2 regions of the Hydrogenophaga sp. RAC07 genome follow, and region 2 is predicted to be linked to the other one. Evidence: riboswitches for the same ligand, from Rfam matches in the RefSeq annotation. Region 2 holds a riboswitch; the other holds the start of a gene.
What was found. Region 2 has a riboswitch for thiamine pyrophosphate ahead of BSY239_RS04080 (purine-cytosine permease family protein). Riboswitches for the same ligand answer to the same signal wherever they lie in the genome.
Positions count from the first base shown of each region.

Region 1: it holds a riboswitch for thiamine pyrophosphate, as region 2 does, so the genes downstream of both, thiC (phosphomethylpyrimidine synthase ThiC) here and BSY239_RS04080 (purine-cytosine permease family protein) in region 2, are expected to answer to the same signal.

Region 1 is NZ_CP016449.1:2,803,643-2,810,825, reverse strand. It holds gene BSY239_RS13095 (tripartite tricarboxylate transporter substrate binding protein) at 1-218, opposite strand, end outside; gene BSY239_RS13090 (hypothetical protein) at 298-696, opposite strand; gene BSY239_RS13085 (helix-turn-helix domain-containing protein) at 987-1,460, shown strand; gene thiC (phosphomethylpyrimidine synthase ThiC) at 1,471-3,378, opposite strand; TPP riboswitch at 3,500-3,614, opposite strand; gene BSY239_RS13075 (spermidine synthase) at 3,662-5,689, opposite strand; gene BSY239_RS13070 (alpha/beta fold hydrolase) at 5,759-6,559, opposite strand; gene BSY239_RS13065 (hypothetical protein) at 6,769-7,095, shown strand; gene BSY239_RS13060 (amino acid ABC transporter ATP-binding protein) at 7,102-7,183, opposite strand, start outside.
Region 2 is NZ_CP016449.1:868,595-875,777, forward strand. It holds gene BSY239_RS04070 (FAD-dependent oxidoreductase) at 1-788, opposite strand, end outside; gene thiD (bifunctional hydroxymethylpyrimidine kinase/phosphomethylpyrimidine kinase) at 821-1,660, shown strand; gene BSY239_RS04080 (purine-cytosine permease family protein) at 1,681-3,003, opposite strand; TPP riboswitch at 3,074-3,184, opposite strand; gene BSY239_RS04085 (LysR family transcriptional regulator) at 3,335-4,276, opposite strand; gene BSY239_RS04090 (HAD-IA family hydrolase) at 4,350-5,060, shown strand; gene BSY239_RS04095 (class 1 fructose-bisphosphatase) at 5,094-6,185, shown strand; gene BSY239_RS04100 (phosphoribulokinase) at 6,213-7,097, shown strand; gene tkt (transketolase) at 7,117-7,183, shown strand, end outside.

The sequences.
Region 1 (7,183 bases), 1.9 Mb from region 2:
GAGGCGCCGCCGATGTTCTCCACGATCACCGACTGGTTGAGCTGCACGCGCAGCGCCTCGGCCAGGATGCGCGAGACCTGATCCACCGAGCCGCCCGGCGGAAACACAGCGATCACGCGCACCGGTTTGGCCGCCGGCCACTCCTGCGCGAACGCCACCGAGGCCGAGGTCGCCACCACCGTGGACACGAGGGCGCCCACCACGAGTTTTTTCAACATGTCTTGTCTCCGTCGGGTTGTTGTGACCCGATGGTAAGCATGCACACCCAAGCGTCGAGAGATCGATAACCCTAGTGATTCAGACCTGCACGATCAGCCCGGCCCGCAGCTCGCGGATGCGTTGGTCGATGTAATAACCGCCGTACTCGGTGTAGCGCAGAAACGGGAAGCCGCAGGCTTTGCAGGCCCACACCTCGCAGCGGTTGCAGGGATGGTGGGCGAGCGAAATCGGCGCATCGGGCGACCACGCATCCACGCCGACCGGGCGGTGTTCTTCCAGTGTGGGCTCGTCGTCGCCCGGCAGCCAGAGCGCACCCAGCGGCTGCAGCGCGGCGCCGTCTTGCGAGGCGGGGAAGGACTCCCAGCCCGGGCTGGCGTAGGGCCGGCAGGTGGGGCAGGGGGCGGGGGCGGTGTGCGCCCGGGCGATGGCGGTCACCGCATCAGGGCTCAGGCGTTCAAGGTCGGGTGGGGTGGGCATGCGGCGATGCTACTGGAGCGGAGTGGGTGTCGGCCAGTGTGCTGGCGCTGAAAGACATCACGAACAGGGTGCATGCAATACAAAGTTTCATGGGTGGTTTCTCTGGCAACAACATGTCGTGCGCTCGTTCACTTGTGCGAGCTGGTTGGCGCCACGGCAGGCCACCCATGGCAGTGGCTCTGCGGGTTCTGTGTGGGTAGGCGCGGAGCGCATGACCGGCCGCGGTCTTTTGCCAACAGCCTGCCATTCAAACTTTTTGCCTCCAGTGTTCGATGGCGTACCATGTTGCCATGACCACCTTTGCCGATTCCCTCAAGAAAGAGATCGCCCGCGTGGCGCGCAAGGAACTGCGCGACGAACTCGGGGCTTTGCGCAAGACCTCCTTGCAGCAGCGCTCCGAGATCGCGGCCCTGAAGAAGCAGCTCAAGGCCCTGCAGACCCAGACCAACCAGCTGGGCAGGACGCGGGCCGAGCCGGCGCGCAGCGCGCCACCGGCCAGCGCGGCAGGTGCCGGGGCGCCCCGGGGCAAGCCCGGGCGCAAAGTGGTGTTCACCGCAGAACGCTTGAAAACGCAGCGGGCCCGGCTGGGCCTCACGCAGGAACAGGCGGCCCGGCTGTTGGGTGTGTCGTCGCTCTCGATCTGGAAGTGGGAGTCCGGTGGCGCCGTGCCACGCGCCTCGCGCGTGCCCAAGATCCTGGAGCGCCTGGCCTTGGGCAAACGCGAAGCACTGGCACTGGTGACACCTGAAGCGCCGCCAACCTAGCCAGCGGGCGTCAGGCCTTGCGGGCCAAGGTCTCCACCGGGACATAGAACGACCCGCCCGCGGCTTTGAACTCGGCCGACTTGGCGGCCATGCCACGCGCCAGCGCGTCGGCCTCGCTCAAACCCTGTTTCTCTGCGAAATCGCGCACGTCCTGCGTGATCTTCATCGAGCAGAACTTCGGCCCGCACATGCTGCAGAAGTGCGCCTCCTTGCTGCTGTCCTTGGGCAAGGTCTCGTCGTGGAAGTCGCGCGCGGTGTCGGGGTCCAGGCCCAGGTTGAACTGGTCGTGCCAGCGGAACTCGAAACGCGCCTTGCTCATGGCGTCGTCGCGCGCGCGGGCACCCGGATGGCCCTTGGCGATATCGGCTGCGTGGGCGGCGATCTTGTAGGCGATCAGGCCCTGCTTCACGTCGTCGCGGTCGGGCAGGCCCAGGTGTTCCTTGGGCGTCACGTAGCACAGCATGGCCGTGCCCATCCAGCCGATCATGGCCGCGCCGATCGCCGAGGCGATGTGGTCGTAGCCCGGTGCGATGTCGATGGTCAGCGGCCCCAGCGTGTAGAACGGCGCCTCGTGGCAGTGCTTCAACTGCTCGTCCATGTTGGCTTGGATCAGGTGCATGGGCACATGGCCCGGCCCTTCGATCATCGTTTGCACGTCGTGTTGCCACGCGGTCTGCGTGAGCTCACCCAGCGTCTTGAGTTCGGCAAACTGCGCCTCGTCGTTGGCGTCCGCCGCGCTGCCAGGGCGCAGGCCGTCGCCGAGCGAGAAGCTCACGTCGTAGGCCTTCATGATCTCGCAGATCTCGTCGAAGTGCTCATACAGAAAACTCTCGCGGTGGTGTGTGATGCACCACTTGGCCATGATCGAGCCGCCGCGCGAAACGATGCCCGTGCGCCGGTTCGCGGTGAGGTGGATGAAGGGCAGGCGCACACCGGCGTGGATGGTGAAGTAGTCCACCCCCTGCTCGGCCTGCTCGATCAGCGTGTCGCGGTAGATCGCCCAGGTGAGGTCTTCGGCCACGCCGCCCACCTTCTCCAGCGCCTGGTAGATCGGCACCGTGCCGATGGGCACCGGCGAGTTGCGCACGATCCAGTCGCGCGTGGTGTGGATGTTGCGGCCGGTGGAGAGGTCCATCACGTTGTCCGCGCCCCAGCGGATCGCCCAGACCAGCTTGTCCACCTCTTCCTCGATGCTGGAGGTCACCGCCGAATTGCCGATGTTGGCGTTGACCTTGACGAGGAAGTTGCGGCCAATGGCCATCGGTTCCACTTCGGGGTGGTTGATGTTGGCCGGGATGATGGCGCGGCCGCGCGCCACCTCGTCGCGCACGAACTCGGGCGTGATCACGTCCGGGATGCGCGCGCCCATGGGGTTGCCGCGCAGACGCGACTCGCGGGCAGCGTCGCCCAGGTACCCGGCCATCCATTCGCGTTGGCCGTTTTCGCGCACGGCAACAAATTCCATCTCGGGCGTGACGATGCCGCGGCGCGCGTAGTGCAGCTGCGTCACGTTCATGCCGCTCCTGGCGCGGCGCGGCGTTCGCTGCAGGCCTGCGGCCTGGGCACGCAGCGCTTCGATGCGTTCGATGGTGGTGTCGTTCTGGCGGGCCTCGTTCTTCACACCGTCGTCCAGCACCTGGCGGGCGCGGCCGGCATAGGTCTCGGTGTCTCCGCGCGCGGCGATCCACGCACCGCGCACGTCGGGCAGACCGCGCGTCACGTCGATGGCGGCCGCAGGCTCCGAGTACGGGCCCGACGTGTCGTACACCACGACCCGTTCGCCGTTGGTGAGCGCGATCTCGCGCATGGGAACGCGCACACCCGGCAACTGGCCGGGGACGTGGAGTTTGCGGGAGGCGGGGAAGGGTTCGCGGCTGAGGGCGAACGGGGTGGCGGGCAACTTGTCGGACGCATGCATGGTGGCGGTCTCCGGTTCCGGTGGATGGGCAGTGAATGCTCCGGAGGACCGCCCCAGGGACCGCGACGGCGGGTGAGCCACCTCCGCCATGAAAAACGGAGGAGGGGGACACCCACATGCCGCGTGGGGCATGCGCTCTTCTTTCGCCGGTACTAACCGGATCAAGTTCACGGGTTTGGCTGGTCAGCCATCTCAGCGCCCGACCCTTTCAGATCGGTGCACCCCGGAGCAAGGAGGAGTGTATGCGCGCCGGGCGCTTGTGGGCCCGCCTGCTGCCGCGGGTTCAGATCAGGATGTCGAACAGGTTCGAGAACGTGTCCGTCCACGGCCGGAACCCGGGCCGTGGCTCCAGCACCCGGGCGTCTTGCAGCGTTGGCGGCAGCGCAGCGGCCTGGGCGGCGCTCACGAACACCACCCAGGTGGAACGCCGGCAGAACGGATCGCCGTGGCCACCCGGCAATTCGAGCAGCAACGCCACCTTGCCCACGTGTTGTGCGGCCGAGGCCATGACCGGGCGCAGGTCGAGGTAGGTGTTGGTGATGTGCACGGCGAGCAGGCCGTCGGGGCGCATGTGGCGCATGTAGGCGTCGAACGCCTCCAGCGTGAGCAGGTGGGTGGGAATGGAGTCGCCCGAGAAGGCGTCCATGGCGAGCAGGTCAAAAGCTTGCGGGGGTTCGCGCTCCAGCATCAGGCGGCCGTCGCCCAGCACCGGCACGATGTTCGCCGCGCTGTCCGCCAGGTAGCTGAAGTGTTTGCGCGCGAGGTCGAGCACCTGGTCGTTGATCTCGTACATGCGCATCTGATCGCCCGCGCGGCCGTACACCGCCAGCGTGCCCGCGCCCAGGCCCACCACACCGAGTTGGCGCGGACGGTCGGTGGGCAGGCTTTGCAGCGCGCGGCCGATGCCGGTGCGTTCGCAGTAGTAGGCGGTGGCGCGCTTCGGATGGTTCAGGTACTGCTCGCCGTGGGTGATGCTGCCGTGCACCATGCTGCGCATGGGGCCCAGGCCGTCTTCGTCCACGCCCTCTTCAATGCGCGTCTGGCTGTAGAAGTTGCGCACCACCTCGGTGTAGCCCTGCACATAGTCCAGCGAGATGCTGGACAGGCGCGCGCCGTAGAGCAACAGCGCCAGCAGCAAGGCACCACGCAGCCAGTGTGGCCGCTGGTCGCGCAGCTCGGGCCAGAGCACCAGCACCACCAGCAGCGCACACAGAAACAGGCCCAGCGGCAACTCGAAGTAGGCATTGAAGATCACCGGCGCCACCAACCCCACGAACAGGCCACCCAGCGCGCCGCCCACCGAGAGCATCAGATAGAACAGCGTGAGGTGGCGCACGGGCGGGCGCCGGCGCACCAGCTCGCCGTGGCAGACCATGCAGAACACGAACACCGCCGCGCACAGCAAGGCCACGAGCACCGGCACGTCCAGGCCCTGATTCATGGCGAGATCCAGCGCCACGAAGGCCAGCGGCAAGGCCACCCACAGGAAGAACGGGCGCACGTAATAGCGCGGTGCGTCGAAACACAGGATGAAGCTCAGCAGGTACAACGCCAGCGGCAGCACCCAGAGAAAGGGCACGGGCGCCACGTCTTGTGTGAGGTGGCGCGTGATGGCCAGCAGCAGCATCGAAGCGGTGGCTGCCAGGCCCACCCACATGAGGCACTCGCGCCAGCCGGGGCGGGGTGTGTCGTCCAGCGGCGGGGCGGCGGTGGCCGCGTCGTTCTGCCGCCGCACGGTGTAGGCCGCGGTGGCCACGCACACCAGCACAAACAGCGCGTAGCCGGTCGACCACACCCAGGCCTGCGGCTTCACCGCCAGCATCGGCTCCACCAGCACCGGGTACGAGAGCAGCGCCAGCATCGACGCCAGGTTGGACAGCGCATACAGCCGGTAGGGCTGCACACCCTGGCTCACAAAGCTGCGCGCGTACCAGGCCTGCATGAGCGGGCCGGTGGTCGAGAGCAGCAGGTAGGGCACGCCCACCGTGGTGGCCAGCACGCCGAGCACGCTCCAGGTCGGGTAGGCCTGGGCATCGAGCTTCCACGACGGGTCGGCCACCACCGGCAGCGTGGCCAGGCTCAGCAGCAGCAGCGCGCCGTGCACCCAGGGCTGGCGCCCGGCGCTGATCTTTTCGTGCAGCAGGTGCACGTAGGCGTAGCCCAGCAGCAGCTCCACCTGGAAGAACACCATGCACAGCGTCCACACCGACGACGAGCCGCCGAACCACGGCAGGATCATCTTGGCCACGACGGGCTGGATCTGGAACAGCAGGAAGGCGGAGAGAAAGACCGTGGCGGCGAAGAGCGGCATGGGTGTGCGTGGCGAGCCTGAGGTGCTGAAGTATGGCTGCGCGGCTGAACCGCCCGCCGTCTCGCGCGTTCAGGTGTGGCGCTGCAGAAACACGTCGATCGCTTCGTTCACAGGCTCCGGATGCGTGATCGGTCCCATGTGGCCAAGCTGCTCGAACACCACATGCTCGGCGCGAGGCAGAACACCCAGCAAACGCCGGGCGACGCCGTGGGCCGACACTGTGGAGCGAGCGCCCGTCATGAGCAGCACCGGAATCTCGATGTCGGCAAAACGGGCCAGGGGTGTGGGCTCGGTCATCAGGGCGTGGGCCCAGCGGCGCACGTTCGCCGTCGAGTTCGAAATCGCGGGTTGGCGCTCGGGTGGCGTGGCGTCCCAGCTGCCCGGGCCCATCCAGTAGTCAATGAAACATTGGGCGGCCAGCGGCTTGTCGCCCGCATCCAGCGCCGCCGCCGCGGCGGCGACGGCGTTGCGGATGCCGTCGGCTTCGTTGGGCGACGGGCCGTCGGCTTCGATCAGCGAGAACAGCGTGGGCTCGTACAACACCAGCGCACGCACGCGCTGCGGATGCTGCAGCGCCGCGATCAGCGCGACCGCCGCCCCATACGAATGGCCCACGAGGCTGAAGGCATCGCCGGCCCGGGCCAGCACCGGGTCGAGGAACGCCACTTCGTCGGCCAGTGCGATGCGGCGGTCTGACGGCCACTCGGGGCTGGCACCCGAGCCATAGGAATCGGGCACCAACACGCGGTGGCGCGGAGCCAGCCGCGCCATGAGGGCACGCCACTGGCCGCCGTGGCTCGCGTTGGAGTGCAGGCAGATCACGGTCGGGCCGGCACCGGCTTCGCGGGTGTGGGGTTGGACATCGGGCATGGGGTGCTCCATGGAGGGTGCTGGGCGTGCAATGCCCGTTCGGGTGCCGCTGCCATTTGACACGGCAACCGGGGTGTCCGTCGACACCCGGCGTTGTGATCGGCTTCGGGTTGAGCGCGATCAACGGGAACTGGCACCGCTCAGGACACCATGGGCGGCCCTGTCCCATGGCCTGTGCCATGGGACTTCACACCTTGATGGAGCCCTTCATGAAACCCGGAATGCTTGCCGCAGCGTTGTTTTTCACCGCCATCTCGGGAGTTGCCATGGCGCAACCGGCGGTTCCCGGCCCTCTGGCTGCGGATGAGGCGCCGATTTATGGCGCACAACTCATGACCCAGCAGGAGCGGCTGGAATACCGCGACCGGATGCGCGCGGCCCGCACACTGGAAGAACGTGAGCAGCTCCGCGTGCAACACCATGAGCAGATGCAGGCGCGGGCGAAGGAGCGTGGTGCCACGCTGCCCGAGTTGCCGCCGGTGCGCGGCGGCATGGGACCGGGTGGGGGCCAGGGTCCCGGCATGCCCAAGCGCTGAAACGCATCAGGCGGCCAGAGCGGCCCGCCCGTTCGAGAAACGTTGCAGGAACTGCCGTCCCCGTTCGGTGGACGGCGCATTGAAAAAA
Region 2 (7,183 bases):
TCGGACTCGATCTCGGTGGCGCCGATGACGAACATGCCACCCGGCTTGGGCGCGATGTAGAGCGGGTAACGCGGGTGCAGCAGGCGCGTGGGGCGAGACAGGCTCACGCCCGGCGCATGCACCCGCGCGACCTCGCCGCGCACACCACGCAGCGCGCCCCACTGCGGCTGGGCACCCAGGCCGCGGCAGTCGAACAGCCAGGTGTCGGGGCCCGGGTCCACCTCGGCCGGGCTGCGTGGACTGTTCCAGTGCACGGTCACCCCGAGCAACAGCATCTGGTGCGCGAGTGCGGCCAGCAGTTCGCGGTTGTCGAGCTGGCCTTCCTGTGGCAGGTACAGGCCCTGGGCGAAGCGGTGGTCGAGCGCGGGCTCCAGCGCAGTGAGCTCGGCGGCATTCAAACGCTGCGCGTGCGGCAACGAGGGCAGGGCGGTGGTGGTGCGCGCGAGCTGGCCCGAGAAACGTTCGGCCTCGGCCGCGTCCTGCCGGTGCCACAGCACCACGGTGCCGCTTTGTTGAAAGAACACCGGCTGCGCCAGCGTGGCCAGCAGCTCTGGCCAGCGGGCCAGCGCGTGTTGCCCCATGCGCACCACCGGCAGTTCGGTCACCGCCGACTCGGCCAGCGGCGCGAGCATGGCGGCAGCCACGCGCGCAGCGGCGTTTTCGGCCAGGGGGCCGCCGGCGTCGAACACCTCGACCCGGTGGCCGCGCTGCGCCAGCGCGCAGGCCAGCAGCCGGCCCATGAGGCCGGCACCGAGCACCACAGCGGTGGAATTTCTGTCGATCGTCATGAATGTCCTTGGGCACTGCGAGAATGCGCGCCATGACCACTGAACCCCAACGCTACACACGCGTCCTGTCCATCGCCGGCTCCGACAGCGGCGGTGGCGCCGGCATCCAGGCCGATCTGAAGACCTTCGCGGCGCTGGGCTGTTACGGCATGACGGCCATCACCGCGCTGACGGCGCAGAACACGCTGGGCGTGAGCGCCATCCACGGTGTGCCGCCCGAGATGCTCAAGGCGCAGCTGTGCGCGGTGTTCGACGACATCGGCGTGGACGCGGTGAAGATCGGCATGCTGCACGCGCCCGACATCGTGCGCACAGTGGCCTGGGCACTGAAGCACTACGGCGTGAAACAGGTCGTGCTCGACCCGGTGATGGTGGCCACGTCGGGCGACACGCTCATCACGCCCACGACCGTGCAGGTGCTGGTGCACGAGCTGTTCCCGCTGGCCACGGTGATCACACCCAACCTCGACGAAGCCGCGCTGCTGCTCAGCCGCACCATCGATTCGGCGGACGAGCTCGAAGCCGCCGCGCGCGATCTGTTCGCCATGGGCGCGCCGGCGGTGTTGCTCAAGGGCGGGCATCTGCCGGGCATTGAAGTGGCCGATCTGCTGGTCACCGGCGTCGGCCCGGTGCAGCGACTCGCTTCGCCGCGCATCGACAGCCGCAACACCCACGGCACCGGCTGCACGCTGTCGTCCGCCATCGCAGCCCATCTGGCGCTGGGTGAGCCGCTGGACCAGGCCGTGGCGCTGGCGCGCCGCTACATCCTGCAAGCCATCGCGCAGGGCGCCGACGTGTACACCGGCGCCGGCCATGGTCCGCTGAACCACGGCTTCGCGCCGGTCCCGCAACACAAGCGGGCACGGGGCTGAAGCGCTGCGCGGCTGGTCCATCAGGCCCGGGCGGGGGTGAGGCCACCCGCGTTGCGCGGCCTTGAAAGCGCGGCCAGCGCAAACGTGAAGGCCAGGGTGGGCAGGGCAGAGCCGAGGTCGGGTGCGTACTGCTTGAGCAGGTGGTAACAGGCGATGCCGGCCACCCACACCGCCGCCGCACTCCAGTCCACCGTGCGCGCGGTCACGCTCGGCACCACCGCGCCACTGCCCAGGCGCCCCAGGATCACGCCGTAGAGCGGCACGAACACCGAACTGAGCAGCAGCAGGAAGGGCTCGATCGCGTGGATCGGCAGGAACAGCGCGAGCACCGTGCACACGGCGGCAAACGCCAGGCCGGCGCGCTTGATGCTCCAGCGCGGCTGCAGGCTGTGCACCGAGACCGCGCCCGAGTGCGCGTCGCCGTAGGCGTTGTCCATCTCGTCGAGCAGGATCAGGCCGAGCGCGATCAGGCCGCCTTGTGCGAGCAGCAGCGCGCCCACGAGGTTGGTGCCCGGCTCCACCGTGCTCACCACCAGCACACCCAGCGCGTAGCACCAGATGTTGGCCAGCGCATAGCCCAGCCAGGTGCCGCCCAGCGTGGTGGCGGCGCGTTTGCCGTGGCGCGCGTAGTCGGCCACCAGCGGCAGCCACGACACGGGCATGGCGATCACGAGGTCCATGGCGGAGAACAGGCCCATGCCACCCGCACCCGGGCGGTTCCAGAACGCGTCAAAGCCCTGCGCTTGCAGGCGGGTGCCGAACTGCCAGGTGAGCCAGGCCAGTGAGGCAATCACCAGCGGCAGGCCGAAGCGGCTGACGAACTTGCGCACCAGCTTGAGCATGGAGCCGGCCATGAGCGCGATCAGCACACCACCCCAGAGCAGCGTGGCCAGCAGCTTGCCGCCGGTGCCGTCGAGCAGGCCACCGGGCTCGCTGCCCAGCGCCTGCTTCAGGATGGCCACCGTGCCCTCCTGCATGATGACCAGCTCGAAGGTGGTCCAGCCGACCAGCTGGGCGATGTTGAGCAGCACCGGCAGGCGCGCAAACGCGCTGCCGTAGGTGGCGTGCATCAGGCCGGCGCTGGCCAGCCCGGTCTGGCAACCCAGCCGCGCGGTCCAGGCCAGCAGGCCGGCGCCGATGAGCGAGCCCAGCACGATGGCAATGAGCGCGTCTTGCGTGCCCACGGCCGGCACCAGGTAAGCGCCGATCTGCATGACCAGCAGGCCCGTGCCCAGGCTGAACCAGAGTGCGGCGTGTTCGTGGAAGTGGAAGACCCGGTCGCCCTGCGGCACGGGGGTGAGGGCCAGGTTGGCCGGTGACGAATGCGAATGGTCGGATGCCATCAATTGCTCCATGCAAGTTGAGGCAGGTGGGCTGGGCAGACGCCACCGGGAGCGCCTGATGGCGGTGGTGGACGGTATCGGCCTGCTTCCCTGCGCGAGGATTACCTCAATCAGGTTCAAAGGGACTTTCTCAGTCGCACCCGGGGTGAAAAACCCCGGGACAACACCCCTAGCGGATGTGCCTTGCGGCACGGGGTGGAGTATACGAGCGCGGACCACGCGCAGCGGGGGAGCGTGGGGGCACCGATCCGGCGCCGGGCCGCCCCAAGCCGGATCAGCCCCCTCGGGGGGCAGCGGACCACGCGCAGCGGGGGAGCGTGGGGGCTTTTTTTTACCCTGCCGGAACGAGTCGCATGAAGCGGCCGTACTCGTCGGCCAGAAAACTCTCCGCGCGCTCCAGCATGAAATAACGAAACGACTCCGCCGCCGGCGACAGCAGCTTGGACAGTGTGTGCACCACGTTCCAGCCGCGCAGCACCGGGCTGCCTTCCACGTCGAGGATGGCGATCAGCTTGTGCTCCAGCTCCAGGCCGATGGTGTGCAGCGACAAAAAGCTGATGCCCATGCCGGCCATCACCGCCTGCTTGATGGTTTCGTTGCTCGACATTTCCATGACCACGCGCGGTTCCATGTGGGTGCGCTCCAGAAACTGCTCCAGCGCGGCGCGCGTGCCCGAACCCCGCTCGCGCAGGATGAACCCGTAAGGCTTGAGCGAATCGACCGTGGGGTGGCCCACCTTCAGCAGGGGGTGGTCGACGGGGGCCACGAACACGTGGGGGTGGGCGGCAAACGGCTCGGCGCGTGTGGCCAGCTCGGTGGGCGGGCGGCCCATGATGGCGATGTCCACCTCGTTGCCGTGCAGCATCTTCACCAGCTGCTCGCGGTTGCCCACCGCCAGCTTGATCTCGATGCCCTCGTGGTCGCGCTGGAACTCCGCCAGCAAGCGGGGCAGGAAATACTTGGCCGTGCTCACCATGCCGATGGTCAGCGTGCCCACCTCCAGCCGCTGCAGCCGCGCAGCGGCGTCTTCCGCGTCTTTCAGCGTGGCCAGCACCTTGCGCGCGTAGACGAGCATGTATTCGCCCGCTGTGGTCAGCGAGACCTGGCGGCCCCGACGGTCGAACAAAGGCAGGCCCACATGGCCTTCGAGCTCCTTGATCTGCATGGTCACGGCCGGCGGTGTGAGGTGCAACACCTCGGCCGCGCGGGCAAAGCTGAGGTGGCGCGCCACCTCGTTGAACACGCGCAGCTGGCGGAAGGTCGCGTTCTTCATTCAGGTTTAACTTAATCGAAATTCAACGAAACTTGAATTTACCTTAGTTCAAGCCGTCCCTACAGTGGATCGCATGCTCAAAGCCCTGATCTTCGATGTTGACGGAACGCTGGCTGACACGGAAAGCGTGCATCTGGCCGCGTTCAATCACGCGTTCGACATGGAGCGTGTGGGCTGGCACTGGGACACCGCGCTGTACACCCGGCTGCTGGAGATCAGCGGCGGCAAGGAGCGCATGCTGCACCACTGGCGCAGCGTGCAGCCCGACCTGACCGAGCTCGGCGCCGGCGCGGTGCAAGCCACCATCGACCGCCTGCATGAGCTCAAGACTGCGCACTACGAGCACGCGGTGCGCGCCGGCGCGGTGGAGCTTCGCCCCGGCGTGCTCGCGCTGATGAACGAAGCCCGCGCGCAGGGCCTGCACCTGGCCATTGCCACCACCACCTCACCGGTCAACATTGCTGCGTTGCTCCGGGGTGCCATCGGACCGGACTGGCGCAGTGAGTTCCTGGCCGTGGGTGATGCGTCTTCCTCGCCCATCAAGAAGCCGAATCCGCAGGTCTACCTGCAGGTGTTGGGCGACATGGGTTTGCCGGCTTCGCAGTGCCTGGCATTTGAAGACTCCGCCAACGGCCTGCGCGCGGCCACCGCCGCCGGGCTGCGCACCGTCATCACACCCAACAGCTTCACCGCGCACCACGATTTCACGGGCGCCCTGCGCGTGGTGCCCGACCTCGGCTCGATCGGACTCGCGCAGCTGCGCGAATGGCACACCCGGGGCTGAGCTTGCCTGCACGACAACAACGAGAAACGACCGATGCCCTTGTCCAAACGCTCCACCCTGACCCAGTTCCTGATCGAGGAGCGGCGGCGTTACCCGCACGCGAGTGGCGACTTCAACGCGCTGATCCTCGATGTGGCGCTGGCCTGCAAGGCGATTGCGCGCAGCGTGGCCTTTGGCGCGCTGGGCGACATGCTGGGCAACCACGGGGGTGGCGACAGCGTCAACGTGCAGGGTGAGACGCAGAAGAAGCTCGACGTGATCAGCAACGACATGTTCATCAAGGCCAACGAGTGGGGCGGGCATCTGGCGGGCATGGCGTCGGAAGAAATGGAGCAGCCGTATCCGATTCCCACCGAGTACCCGCGCGGCAAGTACCTGCTGGTGTTCGACCCGCTGGATGGGTCGAGCAACATCGACGTGAACGTGTCGGTGGGCAGCATCTTCAGCGTGTTGCGCGCGCCCAAGGACGTGATCGACTCGGGCCGCGAGGTGGTGGTGGACGACTTCCTGCAGCCCGGCGCGCAGCAGGTGGCCGCGGGCTACGCGCTCTACGGCCCCACCACCATGTTCGTGCTCACGGTGGGCAGCGGGGTGTACGGTTTCACGCTCGACCCCAACCTCGGTGAATTCAAGCTCACGCACCCGCACATCCGCATTCCGGAGGACACGCACGAGTTCGCCATCAACGCGTCGAACAGCCGCTTCTGGGAAGCGCCGGTCAAACGCTATGTGGACGAATGCCTGGCCGGCAAGACAGGGCCGCGCGGCAAGGACTTCAACATGCGCTGGATCGCCAGCATGGTGGCCGAGGCGCACCGCATCCTCATGCGTGGCGGTGTGTTCATGTATCCGCGCGACACCAAGGACACCAGCAAACCCGGCCGCCTGCGCCTGCTCTACGAAGCCAACCCGGTGGGCATGCTGATGGAGCAGGCCGGTGGGCGCGCCAGCACCGGGCGCGAGCCCATGCTGGGCGTGAAGCCCACCGAGCTGCACCAGCGCATCGGCCTGGTGTTCGGCTCCAGAAACGAGGTGGAGCGCATCGAGCGTTACCACGCCGAACCGCAGACCTTCAAGGGCGACAGCAATCCGCTGTTTGCCGAGCGCTCTCTGTTCCGCGACTGAGCACAGAACAACAACCGAGGAGACTTCATGTCGGAACGCCACCCCATCATCGCGATCACCGGCTCCAGCGGTGCCGGTACCTCCACCGTCACGCGCACCTTCCAGAACATCTTCCGCCGCGAGAGCGTGTCGGCCGCGATCATCGAGGGCGACAGCTTCCACCGCTACGACCGCAAGGAAATGAAGCTGAGGATGGCCGAGGCCGAAAAGGCGGGCAACACACACTTCAGCCACTTCGGTCCCGAGTCCAACCTGTTCGACGAGATCGCCACCCTCTTCAAGACCTACAGCACCACCGGCACCGGCCAGAGCCGCAAGTACCTGCACAACGCGGAAGAGGCGGCGCCCTACCAGCAGGAGCCCGGCACCTTCACCGCCTGGGAGCCGCTGCCCGAGAAGACCGACATGCTGTTCTACGAGGGCCTGCACGGCGCGGTGGTCACGCCCGCGGTGGACGTGGCGCAGTACCCCGACCTGCTGGTGGGCGTGGTCCCGGTGATCAACCTCGAGTGGATCCAGAAGCTCTGGCGCGACAAGAACATGCGCGGCTACAGCGCCGACGCGGTGACCGACACCATCCTGCGCCGCATGCCCGACTACGTGAACTACATCTGCCCGCAGTTCCAGCACACACACGTGAACTTCCAGCGTGTGCCCATCGTGGACACCAGCAACCCCTTCATCTCGCGCGACGTTCCGACCGCCGACGAGAGCATGGTGGTGATCCGTTTCGCCAAGCCCAAGGGCATCGATTTCCAGTACCTGCTCAACATGATCAACGGCTCCATGATGAGCCGCGCCAACACCATCGTGGTGCCCGGCGGCAAGATGGAACTGGCGATGCAGCTGATCTTCACGCCCTTCATCTGGCGCATGGTGGAGCGGAAAAAGCGGGCCATCGGGCTTGTCTGAAAGCGAAGGGAACACGAACATGAAGAACCCGTCGCCCGAACTCGCCCGCCAGATGGCCAACGCGATCCGCATGCTCGCGGTGGACG